2 regions of the Lysinibacillus sp. FSL M8-0337 genome follow, and region 2 is predicted to be linked to the other one. Evidence: riboswitches for the same ligand, from Rfam matches in the RefSeq annotation. Region 2 holds a riboswitch; the other holds the start of a gene.
What was found. Region 2 has a riboswitch for cyclic di-AMP ahead of MKY08_RS14350 (TrkH family potassium uptake protein). Riboswitches for the same ligand answer to the same signal wherever they lie in the genome.

Region 1 (7,768 bases), 1.8 Mb from region 2:
TCCCACTCTTTGTTATATTGTGGCTAGGCTATAAAATAAAACATAAAACAAAAATGATTCCACTACAAAAATGTGATTTAAAAGTGGAAAAATAATAATGAGAACTGTCCTAAATGTTAGGGCAGTTTTTATTTTTGTTGAACGCATCTGTCAGCCAATGAACCCCGCAGGAACGGATAATTGTCATAGTAAAAAGTGTTAAAGTGACGCAGTCACTTTAACACTTTTTCGTTTAGTTCAGCCTTATTTTATTAAGCAAATAGCGTTTCCCATAATAGGTAGATATTTAACGCTACGACGATGACAACGACACACCAGCCAAGAATTGTTGTGATACGGTGATTGACGAGGCTACCCATAATGTCCTTTTTACTTGTGAACATCACAAGCGGGATAAGCGCAAAGGCAATACCGAATGACAGGATTACTTGGCTTAACACAAGCGCATAGGTTGCATTGACGCCAGATGCAATAATGACCAGTGGTGGAATCATTGTAATGGCTCTGCGCAAATAGAGAGGAATTCTACGCTGGATAAAGCCCTGCATAACAACATCTCCTGCTAATGTACCGACAGAAGAGCTTGCAAGCCCTGCAATAAGAAGACCAAGACCGAAAGAAACGGCTGCCATAGGGCCAAGTGCATCTCGTAATCCATTATAGGCAATGTCTAAATCCTCAACTACTAATCCTTGCGTATGGAACACCGCTGCTGCAATAATCAGCATGCTCATATTAATCGCCCCAGCAATAATCATTGCAATTACAATATCGATAAACTCGAAACGGAAAATACGTCGCTTTTCATTGTCATTACGACCAATAACGCGATTTTGCGTTAAGGAAGAATGTAAATAGATTGCATGCGGCATAACAGTAGCTCCTAAAATACCTGTTGCAAGTAATAGGGAATCGACTCCATCGAAATGTGGTGTCAGCATTCCGAGTGTTACTTCACCCCAATTAGGTTGAGCTAAAAATGTCTGGAACGCAAATGCGAGTACTACAATTAGCACCATACCAGAAATACCAGCTTCAAAAGCTCTAAAACCTCTGCGTTGTAGCTCTAAAATGGCGAATGAGCCGATTGCCGTAATTAGTGCCGCTGGTAGCATTGGGATGTTAAATAATAAATATAGACCGAGGGCAGCACCGATAAACTCTGCAAGATCAGTTGCGATAATTACAAGTTCAGCCTGTATCCATAAAAATATAGAAGTTTTTTTAGAAAAGTTCTCTCTTGCTATTTCCGGCAAATTCTTTCCTGTTGCAATGCCAAGTTTTGCTGATAAAGATTGGATTAGTACAGCCATTAAATTAGAAAAGGCAATAACCCAAAGAAGTAAATAACCGTACTGCGAGCCAGCCGTAATATTTGTGGCAAAGTTGCCGGGATCGATATAGGCAACCGCTGCAATAAATGCCGGACCTAGAAAGGGTAAAATACGTTGCCAGCCTTTTATGTCGCCATCTAAAACAGCTTCGGCTGCCGACTTCTTAATCGGTTTATAGGCCATGTTGTTCCCTCGTTTCAAAAAGTATCGTTAGTGAAATAAAGTTTCCTATAGGAAAATAATGATACTACTATTCTATAGCTAGAACTGAAAAATGTGAAGAAGTTTGCTCAATTTTTTTATCATTGCCAAAAAACAAAGGGAAATCACTGCTGAAGTGAGTTAAATCGCGAATAAAACCATGGAAATCAGCAAAAATAATCCGAAACTGTTACCAGTAATGGGCTTCTACATATAAGGAAAAAATTTACGAAAACCGTATAATCTGTTCTTTACTTTTTATTAATACAGGCGTAATATGACATCATTATAAAAGTTTCAAATTTCTAAATCGCTGAAGCAACTAAACGCGGGGGACCCAATTTTGATGGATTGTCTCTACAATTCTTGGGGTGAATCTCTTTACAAGAGTAGGGCTACTCAGGCCCGAATCCGACAGCTAACCTCGTAAGCGTTAAGAGCAGAAAAGTTGGAGCTTGTCAGACGTTACAACGTCTACAAGTCGTATTTGGTGATGACTTGTAGACGTTTTTTGTTGTCATTTGGCACCCAAAGCCCAAGTAGCTAGAAAGAGCGAGTATGCAAAGGTGTAATTGATTTAGAAAGGCGAAACACACTCTAAAAATCTAGAAGGTGTTAAAAATGAAATCCTCATTCAAACGTTATGTTATCGGTAAACCATTGAGATCCGATGCATTAGGGGAACAAAAGCTTAGTAAAACAAAGGCATTAGCTATACTATCATCTGATGCATTGTCATCAGTAGCGTACGGACCAGAGCAAATTTTACTTGTGCTCATGACAGTAAGTACGGTTGCCTTTTGGTATTCGTTACCGATTGCAGCAGGGGTAGTGGTGCTCCTTGTGGCACTCACGTTATCCTATCGACAAGTTATTTTCGCCTATCCACATGGTGGTGGGGCATATGTAGTGTCCCGTGAAAACTTAGGCGTTAATGCAGGTCTTGTAGCGGGTGGGTCATTACTCGTTGATTATATTTTAACGGTTGCAGTTAGTGTGTCTGCTGGGACAGATGCTATTACATCAGCATTTCCAAGTTTACATGCTTATAATGTACCGATTGCAGTGTTTTTTGTTATTTGCCTAACACTATTAAATTTACGTGGCGTTACAGAATCAGCATCTGTTTTAGCGTATCCTGTATATTTGTTCGTTGTTGTGATGTTAATGCTTATTGGGTTAGGTATCTATAACGTCGCAACTGGGCAAGTTCCCGCTGAGTTACATCCAAAAATCGGGACGCCAGTTGCGGGCATTAGTTTGTTTTTATTATTAAAGGCATTTGCTTCAGGAAGCTCGGCATTGACGGGCGTAGAAGCGATATCCAATGCTATCCCGAATTTTAAAAGCCCTGCACCAAATAATGCAGCGAAAACGCTATTAGCAATGGGAAGTATTTTAGCAGTGCTGTTTATTGGTATCGTTGGCTTAGCTTATTTTTACGGAGTTGTGCCAAACGCTCAAGCAACGGTTGTCTCTCAAATTGCTGAAGCGAGTGTTGGACGCAATGTATTTTATTATATCGTGCAAGGTACGACAGCTATGATTTTAGTACTTGCTGCCAATACAGGTTATTCAGCATTTCCTTTACTCGCAGTTAATTTATCAAGAGACGGCTTTATACCAAGAATTTTTCAAATTCGTGGAGATCGACTTGGTTATTCCAACGGGATTATGATGCTCGGATTAGCAGCGATTGTCCTTATTGTGTTGTTCGACGGTGCAACAGAGCATTTAATTCCTCTTTATGCAGTAGGGGTCTTTATACCATTTACATTAGCGCAGACTGGTATGATGCGAAAATGGTGGCGTGAAAAGCCAAATGGATGGGTGACGAAATTCGCTATAAATACAATAGGTGCAGCCATTTCCTTTGTAGTGGCGATGATGTTCTTTGTTACAAAATTACCTCAAGTATGGCCAGTATTTATCTTTTTACCAATGATTATTTGGATGTTTCATCGCATTAAGCAGCATTACAATGCAGTCGGAGAACAACTACGACTAAATGGAGAAGCATTGCCAATAGTAGACGGAAATGTTTTTATTGTACCGGTAGCGGGGATTACAAAAGTGGTAGAAAATTCACTGCATTATGTGCAATCGTTGAATGTGGAAAAAATTATTGCCTTTTATGTAGCATTTGATCAGGCTGATGCCAAAGCCTTTGAGGAAAAGTGGAAGGCATGGCAACCAGATATACGTCTCGTTACGTACTATTCGCCATATCGAAGCATTACGCAACCTTTAAAAAAATTTATTGATAAGGTAGAACACCAATATGCGAAAACAGGCTATCAAGTAACAGTAGTCATTCCACAGTTTTTACCGAAGAAAGGTTGGCATCACATGTTACACAATCAGTCGAGTCTATTAATTCGTACATCGCTGTTATTTCACAAAAATGTCGTCATTATGACCGTACCTTTCCATTTATCTAAATAATGACTAGCAAGGTCGAAAATAGTCTGATATAATCAGAGCATTGATTGCAAAACACGAACGTTTACCATGAAATAATGTGTAAATACCATTAAATTCCGAAAATTTAAACTTTTTTCAGCTCTAGATATAAGCATCTGCCGAAAGAAGACATGCATCAGCTTATTATGCATATTCATATTGAAATTATAAAAATGGATATTTATAATAAGAAAGTTCAACCAGCTTAATACTGTTTCACTCATATAATAGCGAGAATATGGCTCGTAAGTTTCTACCGATTTACCGTAAATGAATCGACTATGGGTAGCATTGCTTTAGAAAAACTCATACTAGCGATGATGTTTTCTATTAGTTTCGACGTTTTTACGCTGAATGCCTTGCTCCACTCGTAGATGAATGGAATCAAAGTATTCAGCGTTTTTATTATTTTAAGAAAGAAGGAAAAGCAGCAATGAAGTTATTACGTGACAAAATTATGCAGGAAGGTAAAGTTTTATCTTCGTCTGTATTAAAAGTTGATTCTTTTTTAAATCATCAAATTGATCCACAGCTTATGAAAGAAATTGGGCATGAATTTGCAAATCGCTTCTCTGATGAAATTATTACTAAAGTGCTAACAATTGAATCTTCAGGAATTGCACCTTCTGTAATGTTAGGTCTTGAAATCGGTGCACCAGTAGTATTTGCTCGTAAACGTAAATCTTTAACATTATCAGATAATCTCTATTCGTCAAAAGTACATTCTTTCACAAAAAATGAAACAAATGATATTTCAGTATCTTGTAATTTTTTAAGTAAAGATGACAATGTTTTAATCGTCGACGATTTCCTAGCAAACGGTGAAGCGGTAAAAGGATTACTTGATATTGCAGCGCAAGCAGGGGCTCATGTTGTCGGTGTCGGCATCGTGATTGAAAAAGGCTTCCAAGACGGTGGAAAATTATTACGTGAGCAAGGTGTTCGCGTTGAATCATTAGCAATTGTGGATTCTTTAGAAGACGGCAAAGTAACATTTGCAACGGAGGATCGCGCGTAATGAATGCCTTTAAGTCAACGACGCTAGCTATTCAACATTTACTTGCGATGTATGCAGGTGCGATTTTAGTTCCGCTTATTATTGGTGGCGCTTTAGGTTTTGATTCAAAGCAAATGACTTATTTAGTAGCGATTGACATTATGATGTGTGGGATCGCAACATTACTTCAAGTGTATTCAGGTAAATTTATCGGTATTGGTTTACCAGTAGTTTTAGGATGTACTTTTACAGCAGTAAGTCCAATTATTGCAATTGGGACAAACCCTGAACAAGGCATTACCGATATTTATGGCTCCATTATTGCATCAGGTTTAATCGTTATGGTCATTGCAGGCTTCTTCGGTAAGCTTGTAAAATTCTTCCCACCAGTTGTAACAGGTTCTGTTGTGTCCATTATTGGTATCTCTTTATTACCAGTTGCATTGAACAATATGGCGGGTGGACAAGGTGCAGAAGACTTTGCATCGGGTTCTAATGTGGCTTTAGCATTTATTACATTAGTAATTATTTTAGTCGTTTACCGTTTTACTACAGGCTTTGTGCGTGCCATTTCAATTTTAATTGGCTTAGTTGTCGGTACAGTGCTAGGCGCATTTATGGGTAAAGTGGATTTCAGTCCTGTGTCAGATGCGGGTGTATTCCATATGGTTCAACCGTTCTATTTCGGAATGCCAACGTTTGATGCGACAGCGATTTTAACTATGACGCTTGTCGCGATGGTTTCTTTAGTAGAATCTTCAGGTGTCTATTTTGCATTGAGCGATATTTGCAATAAAAAATTAGATTCAAAAGATTTAGCACGTGGTTATCGTTCAGAAGGTCTTGCTTCTGTTATTGGTGGTATTTTCAATGCCTTCCCATATACTACTTTCTCACAAAACGTAGGGCTTACGCGTATGTCTGGCGTAAAAAATCGCAAAGTCATCTACATCACAGGTGGTTTACTAGTAGCACTTGGCTTCCTACCAAAAATCGCAGCACTCACAACAATTATTCCAACACCAGTACTTGGTGCGGCAATGTTGGCGATGTTCGGTATGGTAATTACACAAGGTATGGGCATGCTAGTACCTGTTATGAATGAGTCAGCAGAAAACGCCATGATTGCTGCGATTGCAGTTGGCCTTGGTGTAGGTGTATCGGTTGTTCCAGATATTTTCGCATCATTGCCATCATACGTATCGGTTCTTACGTCAAATGGTATCGTCTGTGGTTCGGTTACAGCGATAATCCTTAATATTTTATTCAACATGATTGGGCCTAAGCATAAAAATGACCCGATGCATGGAGAAATTTAAATCAAAAAATGCCACTTCCTGATAAAAGGAGGTGGCATTTTTTTATGAGAAAAAGAAACAAGACAAGGGAAAGGAAACAAGCGTCTAACTCCTGTTCAATTTCCCTTGTCATGTCAATGAAATGCATCGCTACTTTGTTAGCTTGATTTTGATTTCAGCGCTATATTGTCAATTTGGTTGTGGTGTCGTCCAATTGGTACGACGGATGGTGAATGGGATACAGGGTCTTCCATTACTATACAGTCGAGTGCAAATATATCTTTAATTAATGAATTTGTAATAATGTCAGATGGTGGTCCTTCTGCTACGAGCTTCCCTTCATGTAGGGCAAATATATAATCTGCATAACGTGCTGATAAGTTAATGTCGTGTAACACCATGACAATGGTCGTGCCATATTTACGATTTAAATCAGTCAGTAAATCTAAAATTTCTACTTGGTACGTAATATCTAAGTAAGTTGTTGGCTCATCTAAAAATAAAATATCTGTTTGCTGCGCTAATGCCATGGCAATCCATACACGCTGTCTTTGTCCCCCTGATAATTCATCAATATGGCGATCAGCAAATTCTGTAATGTTCATCATTTCCAACGCTTCAGCAACAGCCTCATAATCTTTTTTAGACCAACCTTTTAAAAAGCTCTGGTGGGGGAATCGCCCTCTACCAACTAAATCGGCAACTGTTATTCCTTCTGGAACGATAGGTGTTTGTGGTAACAAGCCTAGTATTTTGGCAAGTTGCTTCGGTGGCATTTTTTGAATAGCTTGCCCATCCAATGTTACTTGCCCTGAAGTTGGCGTAATGAGTCGTGCCATCGTTTTTAGTAGCGTAGATTTTCCGCAACCGTTTGCTCCGATAATTATGCTCATTTTATTGCTAGGAATCGTTACACTAACGTCTTGTAAAATCGTTTTATTGTCGTAACCAGCAGTAATTTGTTCCGCTCGAAATGTATGTGTTGGCTTCATATTACAAATCTCCTTTTCGATTGATACGAATTAATAAATAAATTAAATACGGTGCCCCAATAATCCCCGTAATTACGCCAACAGGATATCTGGTATCGAATGCGAACTGACCGATTAAATCGGCCGCCAATACTAAAATAACGCCAATTAAGCCAGCAGGCACGATATTTGAAAAGCCTACACCAACAATCTTTTTGGCAATTGGACCTGCTAGAAAGGCAACAAAGGCAATCGGTCCGGCAGCTGCTGTAGCCAACGCAATCATTAAAACCGAGCTAAGCAAGAGCACCAACCTCGTTTTGTTTGTAGCAACGCCAAGTGATGTCGCTGCTAGTTCACCAAGCTCTAATATTTCTAATCGACTAGCCAAAAAAAGAACAATGGGGGTGCAAATTAAAACGGCTATAATTAATGGATAAAGATTTTCCATTTTCGCACCATTCAAACTTCCGCTTAACCAACGCATAGCCGAAGGGAGGTCAT
Region 2 (7,768 bases):
GCATTTTTCGGGGAGCGCTTAACAAAATTACATGAAGCCTTACCTGATTTAGCTGTTACTTCTGATGTAATCGTTGGGTTCCCAGGTGAGACAGAAGAAGAATTTATGGAAACCTACAACTTTATTCGTGACCATAAGTTTTCTGAATTACACGTTTTCCCATTCTCACCTCGTACAGGCACGCCAGCAGCACGTATGGAAGACCAAGTGGATGAGGACATTAAAAATGAGCGCGTGCATCGTCTAATCGCTTTAAACGACCAACTCGCAAAGGAATATGCTTGTCGTTTTGAAAATGATGTGTTAGAAGTAATCCCAGAGGAATTTGTTCACGATGGTAGTGATGAAGAAGGTTTATTAACAGGTTATACTGATAACTATTTAAAAGTAGTATTTGAAGGACCTGAAAACCTTATTGGCCAACTTGTAAAAGTAAAAATTACACAAGCAGGCTATCCTCATTCTAAAGGGCAGTTTGTACGCTTACTAGAGACGGTAAAATAATTGATAAAGGATTGTCTATCTATTGAAGATGGACAATCCTTTCCTTTTTTCCTTTATAATAATGCGCTTGTACGGGCATGATATTTAGTGTTTGTAGCAAGTATTTTTATTAGCTAGACTGGCTCTAGTGTTCGATTATTAGACGGAAACGTGAAAACATGTTATCATTCCAAAGAGGTACGGACAACTTAAGTTAGAAGGAGCGCTTGTTAAATGAAAACAAATTATGCAAGTATGATTGATCACACGTTATTAAAGGCGGATGCAACGAAAGAGCAAATTGAAAAGTTATGTGCAGAGGCTAAAGAATTTGGCTTTGCATCAGTTTGCGTAAATCCAACTTGGGTAAAATATTGCAGTGAGCTATTACAAGATTCAAATGTTTTAGTTTGTACGGTTATTGGTTTTCCATTAGGCGCTAATACAACCGCTGTAAAAGTATTTGAGGCAAAAGATGCAATTGCAAACGGCGCACAAGAAGTAGATATGGTTATTAATATTGGGGCATTAAAAGACCAAAACTTTGAATTAGTGCAAGCAGATATTGCGGCAGTGGTGGAAGCCGCTAAAGGCAGTGCGATTGTTAAAGTGATTATCGAAACATGTTTACTAACTGAAGAAGAGAAAGTAAAGGCATGTGAACTTTCAGTGGAAGCTGGAGCAGATTTCGTCAAAACGTCAACAGGTTTTTCTACAGGTGGAGCAACAGCAGAGGACATTGCCTTAATGCGTAAAACAGTTGGGCCAGAGCTAGGTGTAAAAGCTTCTGGTGGCGTTCGCAGTTTAGAAGATATGCAAAAAATGGTCGAAGCAGGTGCTACACGAATTGGGGCAAGCTCTGGTGTAGCGATTATGAAGGGCTTAATTGCAGATTCTAATTATTAATTTTCACATATCATTTAATAGCGGTCTTTAGAAAAATAGTGTACTGGGGATTTCTCCGGTACACTATTTTTTGATTACCACTAAATACCGTACTTAGAATCAACCATCTATATTACGCTAACCTGTCTATAGAATAATTAATTTTTCCTTCTCATATACTCGAATGACGTAAATGCCTTTTGAAAGGAGGATTTTATGTTTACGCAATTTAAATATTGGCGGCCTTATATCAGTCCATTCGACCCTTGTAAACCGATCGAAGTCAAGAGTTATTCAACACCTCCGCAATTGTATATAGGCTTTCAACCACCTGGACTACCACAATTTCAAACGGCTAAGGAAGCGCTGAAATTTGGCACTTTATGGCCTCAATTTTTTAGCCCATATCCGAATCCAGAGAGAGGTGAGATAAAAGGTGAGTAAAAAAATGCCACCAGAGTTTTATGAGCTTCTCGAGGCAATTCAGGCCATTGATTTTGTTTTAGTTGAATTAAATCTTTATTTAGATACACATCCTCACGATTATACAGCGATTACACAATTTAATGAAAATGCTGAAAAAAGTATGCGCTTAAAAATTGATTTTGAGCAAAAATTTGGACCACTCATGAACTTTGGTAGAAGCTATTCGAATTATCCGTTTAACTGGGTCGACACGCCATGGCCTTGGCAAGTGTAACATCTTATGAAAAACATTTGGATTAGGGGGAAAGATGTTTGTGGTATTATGAAAAAAAGCTCCAATATCCAGTGAAAGTTAGTACATGTAACCCGATGCTTGCGAAATTTTTAATAGAGCAGTATGGGGGTGCTGATGGGGAGCTGGCTGCAGCACTTCGGTATATGAATCAGCGTTACACTTTACCTGATAAAGTAGTTGGTTTGCTGACGGATATAGCGACGGAAGAGTTTTCACATCTCGAAATGATTGCGACGATGATTTATAAATTAACGAAGGACGCCACGCCACAGCAGTTAAAAGAAGCGGGAATTGGTGATTATTATGTTAATCATGATAAAGCTTTGTTTTATCAAAATGCAGCCGGTGTGCCATTTACCGCAAGCTACATTCAGGCAAAGGGGGATCCCATTGCTGACCTTTATGAAGATATTGCAGCAGAAGAAAAGGCGCGTGCCACATACCAATGGATTATTGATTTATCAGATGACCCTGATTTAAATGATAGTTTAATTTTCTTAAGAGAAAGAGAAATCATCCATTCTCAACGCTTTAGAGAAGCGGTCGAACTATTAAAAGAAGATGGCAACACGAAGAAAATATTTTAAAACACAGCATAAGGGAAAATGTTCGTACATGTATGTTTGCTTCCTTCCTTTGATAAAAAACGTAGATGAGAGAAAACATAGCCGATAAGGCGGCAACGCTCGTGGACAACAACCTATAGCGAGCGTCAACAGCATAGCAATTAAGTGTTAGATTGTTGGTAGTCAATCTAACACTTTTTCTTATTTTTCTAATTTGCTTATTCAATATTGGAAAATTGCGCAATATCTTTACGATGGCCAATCATGACTAAAATATCTTCTTGTTCAATTAATTGTTCTGGAGATGGAGAGATAATGATATCTACGCCTCTTACAATGGCAATAACACTGACATTGTATTTAGCGCGTAAATCTAAATCGCGTAAATTTTTATTGGCCATTTTGGGAGGAATCATAATTTCTTCTATACTATAGTCTTTCGATAACTCAATATAATTTAACATATTAGGGGAGAGCAACTGATTTGCTACTCGTTCACCCATATCGCGTTCAGGATAAATAATCCAATCTGCGCCTACTTTATCTAATACTTGCCCATGTCTTTTACCGAGCGCTTTAGCGATAATTTTTTTTATGCCCAGTTCTTTTAGCAATGAAACCGTTAAAATACTTGATTGCATATCGTTACCAATGGCAACAATGACACAATCGAAATTTCCTATGCCGATGGAGGTTAGTGCCTTCTCTTCAGTCGTATCTGCAACAACTGCATGTGTTACATAAAGCTCGGCATCTTCAACCCGCTCCTCGTTAATATCGATTCCAAGCACCTGTTGGCCAGCTTCGTGTAATCTTCTAGCCACACTTACTCCGAATCTGCCTAAGCCGATGATGGCATATTGATTGATGGTCATAGTCGTTAGCTCCTCTTGAATTTAATTAACCAATCATTATATTTCCTTTTGGATGATGGAAAGCTTCTGGCTTTCGTCGTTTTGTAATAGCAAAAGCAATCGTTAGAGGACCGAGTCTACCAGCAAACATTGTTAAAATAATGACTATACGACCAGCAGGCGTCAACTCAGGAGTTAGCCCCATGGAAAGTCCAACAGTACCAAAGGCAGAAGTAGCCTCAAACAAATACATCATAAAACTATGTTTTTGTTCGGTAATGCTAAGAAAGATGGTGACAAACACCACAATGACCATCCCACACATTGCCACGGTTAATGCCTTTAAAATGGTTTCAATCACAATTCTACGACGAAATAAAACGACATCTTCCTTCCCTCTAATTTGCGCCCAAAGCGTAGCAGCTAAAACGGCAAACGTTGTTATTTTAATCCCACCAGCGGTAGAACCAGACCCCGCTCCGATAAACATCAATAAAATAGTTAAAAACAATGTAGAGTGAGTCAAATCCCCGATAGGTAAAGTATTCGATCCAGCAGTCCTTGGTGTAACAGCCTGATAGAAAGAGCCCAAAATTTTACCCATTCCCGTTAAATCACCAATTGTTTTACTATTGGTATATTCAAATAAAAATATTAAAAGGGTAGAACCTACTGTTAAAATAACTGTGGCTGATAATACAATTTTAGAATGGACCGAAAGACGTTTTGTTTCACGATATTCATATAACTCATTCATGACGATAAACCCTAAACCACCAATTGTAATCAGCGCGCAAATGGTTAACACAACAAATGGGTCAGCTACATACGCTGTTAAACCTTGGAACCCTCCCATTAAGTCGAAGCCAGCATTGTTAAAGTTCGAGATCGAGTGGAAAAAACCAAAGTAAATGGCTTTACCAATCGGCATATCAAATGAAAAACGAATCGATAAGATAAGGCCTCCAATTAGTTCAATAAGTGCTGTAAATAACAAAATTCTTTTCACCAATTTCACAAGACCAGCCATCGAAATATTATTAAAGGCTTCTTTTAACAATAGCCTTTCTTTTAAAGAGATTTTCTTCCCTAACAACAAAAAAAATAATGTTGCAAAAGTCATAAATCCTAAGCCCCCGATTTGAATAAGAGCCAGAATAACAATTTCACCAAACATTGTAAAGGTGTCTCCTGTATCAACTACAATTAACCCGGTTACACATGTGGCGGAAGTAGCAGTAAATACTGCATTTAAAAAAGGTAGGCCATTTCCATTCTCTGTAGCAATCGGCAAAGTGAGCAAACATGCCCCAATAAAAATAATAATGGCAAAACCAAGTACAAGAATTTTTGGTGGACTTAAATAATGTATCAATTTTTTCATCGATGTCTCCTAACTGTTTACAAAACATGTGAGCCTTTCATATCCATATTTGGGCATAAGAAAAAGACCCTCATGGTTAGAATGTTGGATTGGGCATCACAAAAAAACTAATGAACTAATGGTGGTCTTTATGACCTCCTTCGCTTTAGCCGACGAAGTTAGCTGACGGGTAGGATGGCGAAAGAGAACTCATCCCTTCTACATATGCAGAATTAACCCCAAAATATTGGGTCCTCCGTACTCAAAAAATTTGAGATTTGGCTGTTATGAAATTGAATGGGATTATTTTACGCCCAACTATTAATTTTTGTAAAGCCCTTATTTAAAATTAAATTTCTTCACCTTATTGTTCACGTTAAAGCGCTATAAAATTCGGACAAAGTGGGTGTAAAAAATTCTCTGCGCTATTTCGAATACTTTCTATTGACCGTTAAAAGACAATACGGTATAATTTTTTAGTACACAACAGTTAGTTATTAGCCTAATTCGTTTGTGTATTGACGTGTGTTCGGAGGGAGGGAAAGAGAGATGTCAAAAACTGTCGTTCGCAAAAACGAATCGCTTGAAGATGCTCTTCGCCGCTTCAAACGTACTGTATCAAAAAGTGGTACAATTCAAGAAGTTAGAAAGCGCGAGTTCTACGAAAAACCTAGCGTAAAACGTAAAAAGAAATCAGAAGCTGCACGTAAACGTAAGTGGTAATTTAATTTCCCATTAAAAATCCCTACGTTCAAAACACGCAATTGTATGATTCACTGAGCAGACAATGATATACCTGGAATTAATTGCACTAGCGATTAATTCTGGGTATTTTGCATGATGCTCCATTTTGCGGTACATATTCGAAAAAAGGCCGAATGAAGTCACCCTAGATTTCGTTCGGTTTTTTCATTGCCATTGTCAAAGCAACTTTCAATCCATCCAACAGAAGATAAAAAACAACCTTTCATTAAAATTTCACTGTATAATAAAAATAAACAAGATTTTGTGAAACTTATTACAAATTCTCTCGTATATACAATAGAGAAGCATGTTAGAAGGGAGGGAAAAAGATGCGGCAAAAAAGGAGAATACTAACCTATATCATCATCATTTGGATGACAGTTTTGGTAGCGTTTCCATTGACTACAGCTTTCGCGAGTAGCAAGGTTTACCACGTACCGATTCATGATGAAGTAGAACGTGGACTTCACGCATTTTTGGAACGAGCTTTTAAAGAGGCAGAAGAAAATTATGCAGAAGCGATTGTACTGGAGATACATACGCCGGGTGGATTTGTCAATGCAGCTAGTGACATCGCCATGCTTATGGATGCCACAAAAATTCGTACAATTGCTTTTATAAACAAAGATGCGCATTCCGCTGGTGCTTTTTTAGCCTTACATGCAGATGAAATATACATGGTACCAAATGGAACAATAGGCGCAGCGGCTGTCATCGATTCAGTGGGCAATGCAGCGGACAATAAAGCGCATAGTGCGTGGTTAGCACAAATGCAGGCAGCAGCCGAAACATCTGAACGTGACCCGAAATATGCATTAGCAATGGCTGATCCAAAGATTAATTTGCCAGAATATCGTGCTGGGGGAGATAATTTATTAACATTATCTGCTGCAGAAGCAAAAAAGGTCGGCTATTCTGAAGGAACAGTTGCTAACTTTCAAGAGCTTTTGGCGGAAACGGGGTTAAAAGGTAGTGATATTGTACCGATTGAGCCAACATTCGCTGAAAAAATTGCTCGTTTTATTACGAACCCGCTAATTATACCTATTTTGTTGTCCGTTGCTAGTTTAGGGCTTGTAATGGAGCTCTATTCGCCTGGATTTGGCGTTCCGGGTATAATGGGGTTGTCAGCTCTCGGATTATTTTTCTTCGGACATATGGTGGCAGGCTTTGCAGGATATGAAACATTGTTACTTTTCATCGCAGGGCTAGCCCTCGTCATCGCAGAATTTTTTGTCCCCGGAGGCATTGTTGGTATTTTAGGTGGTGTGCTTATAATACTTAGCTTGCTGCTAGCAGGTGCGAATATAACGCAAATGATTATGGCGATCGTTATTGCACTTGTAGTAGCCATAATAGGAATGGTGGTCCTGATGAAATTTTTCGGTAAAAAAATGCATGTTTTAAACAAGTTAGTGTTGATGGATGCAACAACGACGGAAGAAGGCTATGTGTCTAACGTTAATCGCACAGAGTTGTTAGGAAAAGTGGGGGTAACAATTACACCGCTTCGTCCAGCAGGGACAATTCGTTTTGTTAATGAGCGTATTGATGTAGTATCAGAAGGTGGCTACGTTGATGTAGGCAAGAATGTAGAAGTGATTAAAGTAGAAGGCTCACGCATTGTCGTGAGACAAACAGAAAAAGAGATGGAGGAATAACAACATGGGATTTGATTTAGCTCTAATGGGTCCAATTGTCGGGCTAGTCTTATTATTTATTGTAGTCGCGGTATTCTTTACTTTTGTACCAGTGGCGCTGTGGATTTCTGCTCTTGCAGCAGGTGTCCGCGTTAGTATTTTCACATTAATCGGAATGCGCTTACGTCGTGTCATTCCATCGCGTATCGTCAATCCGTTAATTAAAGCCCACAAAGCTGGCTTACCAGTAACTATTAATCAGTTAGAAAGTCACTATTTAGCAGGTGGTAATGTAGACCGTGTCGTAAATGCACTAATTGCTGCTCACCGTGCGAATATTGAACTAACATTTGAACGTTGTGCTGCGATTGATCTTGCGGGACGTGATGTATTAGAAGCGGTACAAATGTCGGTTAACCCAAAAGTAATTGAAACACCATTTATTGCAGGTGTTGCAATGAACGGGATTGAAGTAAAAGCGAAAGCACGTATTACTGTGCGTGCTAACATCG

Region 1: linked by a shared signal. The riboswitch ahead of MKY08_RS01130 (APC family permease) and the one ahead of MKY08_RS14350 (TrkH family potassium uptake protein) in region 2 are both predicted to bind cyclic di-AMP.

What each region holds. Positions count from the first base shown of each region.
Region 1 is NZ_CP151996.1:231,941-239,708, forward strand. It holds gene MKY08_RS01120 (amino acid permease) at 1-95, shown strand, start outside; gene MKY08_RS01125 (Nramp family divalent metal transporter) at 252-1,517, opposite strand; cyclic di-AMP (ydaO/yuaA leader) riboswitch at 1,837-1,982, shown strand; gene MKY08_RS01130 (APC family permease) at 2,157-3,980, shown strand; purine riboswitch at 4,199-4,300, shown strand; gene MKY08_RS01135 (xanthine phosphoribosyltransferase) at 4,432-5,016, shown strand; gene MKY08_RS01140 (nucleobase:cation symporter-2 family protein) at 5,016-6,314, shown strand; gene MKY08_RS01145 (ABC transporter ATP-binding protein) at 6,452-7,285, opposite strand; gene MKY08_RS01150 (iron chelate uptake ABC transporter family permease subunit) at 7,287-7,768, opposite strand, start outside.
Region 2 is NZ_CP151996.1:2,992,896-3,000,663, reverse strand. It holds gene mtaB (tRNA (N(6)-L-threonylcarbamoyladenosine(37)-C(2))-methylthiotransferase MtaB) at 1-504, shown strand, start outside; gene deoC (deoxyribose-phosphate aldolase) at 718-1,389, shown strand; gene MKY08_RS14370 (spore coat associated protein CotJA) at 1,585-1,812, shown strand; gene MKY08_RS14365 (spore coat protein CotJB) at 1,817-2,068, shown strand; gene MKY08_RS14360 (manganese catalase family protein) at 2,107-2,676, shown strand; gene MKY08_RS14355 (TrkA family potassium uptake protein) at 2,874-3,530, opposite strand; gene MKY08_RS14350 (TrkH family potassium uptake protein) at 3,556-4,893, opposite strand; cyclic di-AMP (ydaO/yuaA leader) riboswitch at 5,026-5,166, opposite strand; gene rpsU (30S ribosomal protein S21) at 5,422-5,595, shown strand; gene MKY08_RS14340 (nodulation protein NfeD) at 5,991-7,277, shown strand; gene floA (flotillin-like protein FloA) at 7,282-7,768, shown strand, end outside.